Regions from separate parts of the Thermanaerovibrio acidaminovorans DSM 6589 genome, predicted to be linked through region 1. Evidence: predicted binding sites of a transcription regulator. Region 1 holds the regulator's gene; the other holds the start of a gene.
What was found. The regulator HrcA, encoded in region 1, represses chaperone genes, less so after heat shock. The targets are predictions, from matches to a motif close to TTAGCACTCNNTNNNANNGAGTGCTAA.
Positions count from the first base shown of each region.

Region 2: the regulator HrcA is predicted to act here: its motif matches at 1,224-1,250, upstream of groES (co-chaperone GroES).

Region 1 is NC_013522.1:653,182-656,589, forward strand. Features, by position in the region: gene folP (dihydropteroate synthase) at 1-1,072, opposite strand, end outside; gene hrcA (heat-inducible transcriptional repressor HrcA) at 1,289-2,302, shown strand; gene TACI_RS03120 (nucleotide exchange factor GrpE) at 2,306-2,875, shown strand; gene dnaK (molecular chaperone DnaK) at 2,934-3,408, shown strand, end outside.
Region 2 is NC_013522.1:1,279,899-1,283,306, reverse strand. Features, by position in the region: gene TACI_RS09145 (hypothetical protein) at 1-70, shown strand, start outside; gene tsaD (tRNA (adenosine(37)-N6)-threonylcarbamoyltransferase complex transferase subunit TsaD) at 67-1,095, shown strand; gene groES (co-chaperone GroES) at 1,315-1,605, shown strand; gene groL (chaperonin GroEL) at 1,652-3,277, shown strand.

The DNA of each region.
Region 1 (3,408 bases):
CCTCCAGCCGGTCCTCCGGGTCCTTGGAGTCCGTGGCGATCCCAACGGTGCTCTTCCTGGAGGCCCCTATCAGGATGGGCCTGCCGTGGGTGGAGAAGGCCTCCAGCTGCCGCAGGATCTCCAGGTTATGCTGGTAGGTCTTGCCGAAGCCTATCCCCGGGTCCAGGATGATCCGGTCCCTGGGGATGCCCCCTCTCTCCGCCAGGTCCATTTGGTGCTCGAAGAAATCGGATATCTCCCCCAGCAGGTCCCGGTAGGTGGGGTTCTGTTGCATGTCCTTGGGGCGCCCCTTTATGTGCATGAGCACCAGGGCACACCCGCTATCCGCCACGGTCCTGGCCATCTCTGGGTCGAAGGATAGGCCGGAGATGTCGTTCACCATGTCCGCCCCCTCGGCGGCGCAGGCCCGGGCGGTGGCGCTTCGGTAGGTGTCCACCGATATTACCGCCTCCGGGAACTCCCGCCTTATGGCCCTGAGGGGGGGCAACATACGGGTCAGCTCCTCCTCTGGGCTCACCGGGTCCGAGCCGGGCCGGGTGGACTCCGCCCCCAGGTCCAGCACGTGGGCCCCCTGGCTCAGCATCCTCTCCGCCGTCTCCAGGGCCCCATCGGGCCCCTGGTGGCGGCTGCCGGGGAAGAAGGAGTCCGGGGTGAGGTTTATTATCCCCATAACCTTGGTGATCCTCCCCAGGGAGAGGACCCGGCCCCCGGGGAGGGGCACCTCCCAGTTGGAAATATCGAGGTTGTCCAGGGCGGCTTTCAGGCCGCTTCGGACCTCCTCTAGGCCGAAGTAGGGCATGTGGGCCAGCTTTTCCTGCAGGCTACGAAGTTGCCCCGGGGTGCCCATCAGTATGACCCGGGTCCTGTACACCGTGCCGGCTATGGCGCCCCCGTGGACCACCGCGTCCCCGCCCCGCGCCAGGAGCTCCTGTTTCAGCGCGTTGGCGGCCCGGAAGTCCACCGGGCCCAGGCGGAGGCACAGCACCCCCCTCTTCCTCATGAAGTAGGGGACGCTCCTCAGGTCCGCTCCAACCTCTTTGACCCTGTGCTGTAGCTCCCTAGGGTCCCACATATCCAGTTTTTGTGGAATCATATAAAGCTTCACCCCGTGGCTTTACAGGCGTTATGGGACCCATCCCGCCGGCGGGTCCGATAAATTGTACATTACCCGGGGGGCAATTTTTTTTGACCTGTCTTGACAATTGGCCGACTAGGGGGTAATTTTAATGCCGTGTGGTGGTGTTAGCAGTCTCGCCAGTAGAGTGCCAACGTTCCGGAGGTGGAGACGGTGCTTACCGAGCGGCAGCTTGAGATAGTCCTTTCGGTGGTCTACGAGTACATACGGAGCGGCGAGAGCGTGGGTTCCAGGACGGTCTCCAAGCGATATCTGAGCTCCCGCAGCCCCGCCACCATAAGGAACGAGATGGCGGACCTGGAGGGGATGGGTTTCCTTGCCCAGCCCCATACCTCCGCGGGGAGGATCCCCACCACCCGGGCGTACCGGCTCTACGTGGACTCGGTATTGCAACGCCAGAGGCACTCCTCCGGGGTCGGTATCCCCCTGGCGGAGACCTTGATCCGCAAGAGGCGGGATCTTGAGGGCTTCCTGGACGAGGCCAGCGACCTGCTCGGCAGGCTAACCCACTACGTGGGGATAGGCGCCATAGCCCCCCTGAAGGACGTGGTGGTGAGGAGCGTTGGCTTCTTCAAGGTGGACACCAGGAACGTGTTGCTGGTGGTGGTCCTGGAAGGTGGTCTGGTGCACCAGAAGGTGATCACCGTCCCTTGGGAGCTCTCCTCCGACGAGCTGGAGGAGCTCTCCAGGAGGCTGAACTTGGTGGCCTCCGGCAGGCCTTGGGGGGAGGTAAAGAGCGCCCTGGAGGGGTACCTGATGGGTGAGCTCTCCCGGTTCTCCGAGGCGTGCAGGCTGGCCATAGCCACCCTGGGGGAGATGTTGGGCTCCAGCCCGGTCAAGGTCTTCACCGGTCGGGTCAGTCAGATGCTCAACCTGCCGGACTTCCAGGACCTTAGCCGTCTCAAGGCCTTCTTCTCCCTGCTGGAGCAGGAGGAGGAGCTGGCGGATCTGGTGGCTCGCCACTCCCTGGGTAACGGGGTCAGCGTGGTGATAGGCGAGGAGGCCCAGAGGCCCGGTCTCGAGGAGTGCTCGCTGGTGTTGGCCTCCAGCCCCAGGGGGGGAGCCAAGGCGATAGTGGGCATATTGGGGCCCAAGAGGATGGATTACGAGAGGGTCATAGCCTTGCTTGAAAACGTGGCAAAGGCCATGGAGGATGTGGAGGATTAGATCATGGACAGGGAGCACGTATCTGGGGTGGAGCCACTGGAGGATCAGGACCTGGCGGGGCTCGCCAAGGTGGAGTTGGTGGAGATGATTCGTGGTAGGGATAGGGACCTGAAGCGGGTGGAGGAGGAGCTCGAGAGGCTCAGGGCCAGCTACGACGACCTGATGGGGGAGGCCCAGAGGAACAAGGCGGACTTCGCCAACTACGTTCGCCGTGTGGAGAGGGACCGGGAGCTGGACAGGAAGCGTTCCGCCGAGTCGGCGGTGATGGCTCTTCTCCCGGTTCTGGACAACCTGGAGAGGACCTTGTCGTCCTGTAGGGACCAGGAGGACCCCATATTCAAGGGGGTCCAGATGGTGACCCGCCAGTTCCTGTCCGCCCTGGAGTCCCTGGGGCTTGAGTGCATATCCGTGGAGGGCAGGTTCGACCCGGCGGTGCACCATGCGGTGGACTTCGAGGAGACCCAGGACCCGGATAGGGAGGGGCTCATCGTGGCGGAGCTGCAGAGGGGCTACCTGCTGGGCGGCAAGGTGATAAGGCCCGCCCTGGTCAGGGTGGCCAAACTCAAGGATTAGCGATCCATCTGTTTCTCTATATACTAAAAGCTAAAAATTCGAAAGAGGGTGTGAATCCATGGGAAAGGTTATAGGAATAGACTTGGGGACCACCAACAGCTGTGTGGCGGTCAAGGAGGGTGACAACATAACGGTCATCCCCAACGCGGAGGGCAACAGGACCACCCCGTCGGTGGTGGCCTTCACCAAGGATGGGGAGAGGCTGGTGGGCCAGCTGGCCAAGCGGCAGGCCATAGTCAACGCGGATCGGACCATAATCTCCATCAAGAGGAAGATGGGGACCGACTACAAGGTCAACATCGACGGCAAGTCCTACACTCCCCAGGAGATCTCCGCCATGATCCTTCAGAAGCTGAAGAAGGACGCGGAGGACTACCTTGGTGAGCCGGTGACCCAGGCGGTCATAACCTGCCCCGCCTACTTCACCGATGCCCAGCGTCAGGCCACCAAGGACGCGGGCACCATAGCGGGGCTCGAGGTGCTTAGGGTCATCAACGAGCCAACCGCCGCGTGTCTCGCCTACGGGGTAAACA
Region 2 (3,408 bases), 630 kb from region 1:
GGAGCGGCGCAAGTCCTGTTCCTGTGGCGGCTCCCGGTGCGGCACCTGCGGCAGTTGTTCCTGCGGATGACCATGGACTCCCCCTTTCTGGTCCTGGGGATCGAGAGCAGCTGTGATGACACCGCGGTGGCGGTACTGGAGGAGCCCAGGAGGATCCGGGCCTCGCTGGTGATGAGCCAGGTGGAGGACCACGCCCCTCACGGGGGGGTGGTCCCCGAGCTGGCCAGCCGCCGCCACCAGGAGGCCATCATGGGGCTGGTGCGCAGGTGTCTGTGGCAGGCGGGGGTCTCCAACCCCATGAGGCAGCTGTCCCTCATAGCGGTTACCGCCGGGCCGGGCCTCATGGGCTCCCTGCTGGTGGGGGTTATGGCCGCCAAGGGACTGTCCCAGGGTTGGGAGGTGCCCATCATGGGGGTGAACCACATGGAGGGGCACCTCTTCGCCAACGTGCTGGCCCACCCGGATCTCAAGCCCCCGTTCCTGTGCCTCATTGTGTCCGGGGGCCACACGGAGGTTCACCTGGTCAGGTCCTTCGGGGACTACCGGCTGCTGGGGGCCACCCGGGACGACGCGGTGGGGGAGGCCTACGACAAGGTGGCCAAGATGCTTGGGCTGGGGTACCCCGGTGGGCCGGTGATCGACCGCCTGGCCCGGGAGGGGGACCCGGACAGGTACCAGTTGCCGGTGCCCTTCAAGGGGAGCTCCCAGGTGGAGTTCAGCTTCAGCGGTCTCAAGACCGCGGTGCTCTGGCTGGTGCGTCGGGAGGGGGAGGCCCTTTCGGTGCCGGACCTTTGCGCCTCCTTTCAGAGGGCGGCGGTGGAGTCCCTGGTGTCCAAGGTGAAGCTGGCCATGAACCAGACCGGGGTCCGGACCGTGGCGGTGTCCGGGGGCGTGGCGGCCAACCGGGAGCTTCGCCGGAGGCTGGAGGACCTGGCGGGCTCCTCCGGCGGGAGGGTCCGGGTCTACCTGCCCCCCCTGGAGCTGTGTACCGACAACGCCGCCATGGTGGCCGCCGCTGGTCTTTGGGCCTACCGGCGTGGTGTCAGGGACGACCTCAGCTTCCGGGCGGACCCCTCCTGGGAGTTGAGCCGCTAAGTCAAAAAACATCAAAAAACAGAGCTTTGGCCGGTTAGGGCGGGTTATATCCGCTCTAACCGGTTTTATTTGGCGCTGATCGTTCTTGAGATGTGGGCCCCCATTGAATAGACTTTCACCTGCAAGGTTTAGCACTCGGCACATGGGAGTGCTAACACGGAACCGGGGAGCCCCGGTCCGGGATGAGGCAAAACCAAACTCCAAGGAGGAGGGATTTAGATGCAGCTTAGGCCTCTTGGCGACCGTCTGGTGGTGAAGGCGGTGGAGAAGGAGGAGATGACCAAGGGGGGCATAGTGCTTCCCGACACCGTCAAGGAGAAGCCCGTGGAGGGCGAGGTTGTGGCGGTGGGCACCGGCAGGGTTCTGGATAACGGCCAGCGCCTTCCCATGGAGGTCAAGGTGGGCAACCGGGTGATCTACAGCAAGTACTCCGGCACGGAGGTCAAGTTCGACGGCCAGGAGTACCTGATCCTGAGCGAGCGGGACGTGCTCGCCATCGTTGAGAAGTAAGCGAATCCCAAACCAGGTTTCAGGATAGAAGGAGGGCGAGTCTAGAATGCCGAAGGTTCTGCTTTTCAGGGAGGAGGCCCGCAGGGCCCTTGAGCGGGGCGTCAACAAGGTGGCGGACACGGTGGGCGTGACCCTTGGTCCCAAGGGCCGCAACGTGGTTCTGGAGAAGAAGTTCGGCTCCCCCACCATAACCAACGACGGGGTCACCATAGCCAAGGAGATAGAGCTGGAGGATCCGTTTGAGAATATGGGGGCCCAGCTCCTCAAGGAGGTGGCCTCCAAGACCAACGACGTGGCTGGTGACGGTACCACCACCGCCACCGTGCTTGCCCGGGCCATGATCCGGGAGGGCCTCAAGAACGTGGCCGCCGGCGCCAACGGCATGCTGCTCCGCCGGGGCATCGAGAAGGCGGTTGACGTGGTGGTGGAGGAGCTCAAGAAGCAGGCCATCCCCGTTAAGGAGCACTCCAAGATCGCCCAGGTGGCCTCCATCTCCGCCAACGACAAGAGGATCGGTGAGCTCATCGCCGAGGCCATGGACAAGGTCACCGAGGACGGGGTCATCACCGTGGAGGACAGCCAGACGGTGGGTACCACCCTTGAGATGGTGGAGGGCCTCCAGTTCGACAAGGGCTACGTGAGCCCCTACATGATCACCAACCCGGAGAGGATGGAGGCGGTCCTGGAGGACGCCTACATCCTGGTCCACGACGGCAAGATCAGCAACGTCAAAGACCTGCTCCCCATCCTGGAGAAGGTGGTCCAGACCGGCAAGCCTCTGCTGATCATCGCTGAGGACGTGGAGGGCGAGGCCCTGGCCACCCTGGTGGTCAACAAGCTCCGGGGCATCTTGCAGGTTGTGGCCGTCAAGGCCCCCGGCTTCGGCGAGAGGCGGAAGGCCATGCTCCAGGACATAGCCATCGTCACCGGCGCCAAGGTGATCAGTGAGGAGATCGGCATAAAGCTGGAGAACGCGGACATCTCCATGCTGGGCCGGGCCAAGAAGGTCCGGGTGGCCAAGGAGGAGACCACCATCGTGGAGGGCGCCGGGGATCCCCAGGCCATAAAGGACCGGGCCGCCCAGATCCGCAAGGAGCTGGAGGACTCCACCTCCGAGTACGACAAGGAGAAGCTCCAGGAGCGGCTCGCCAAGCTGGTGGGCGGCGTGGCGGTCATCCAGGTTGGCGCCGCCACTGAGACGGAGCAGAAGGAGCTCAAGCACCGCATCGAGGACGCCCTCAACGCCACCAGGGCGGCGGTGGAGGAGGGCATCGTCCCCGGCGGTGGCGTGGCCCTGGTCTCCTGCGCCAACGTGCTGGACGAGTTCATCTCCAAGCTGGAGGGGGACGAGAAGACCGGCGCCTCCATCGTGCGGAAGGCCCTCACCGAGCCCCTCCACCTGATAGCCACCAATGCGGGCCTGCAGGGCGACGTGGTGGTGGAGCGGGTCCGGGACCTCAAGAAGGGCCAGGGGCTCGACGCCTCCACCGGCGAGTACGTGGACATGATCGAGTCCGGGATCATCGACCCCGTGAAGGTCACCCGGAGCGCGGTCCAGAACGCGGGCTCCATCGCCGCCATGATCCTCACCACCGAGGTGCTGGTGGCGGACAAGCCGGAGAAGAAGTCCGACATGCCCAAGATGCCCGGCGGCATGGACGACTACGACTAATCCTGACCGGATCGAACCGATCCATCACCGGGGCGGGGGAATCTCCCCCGCCCCGGTTTCGTTTACCATAGCACCTGTCCTGGACTATCATTCCACCCAAGACCCGATGCTTGAACCGGGATCTGCCAAAT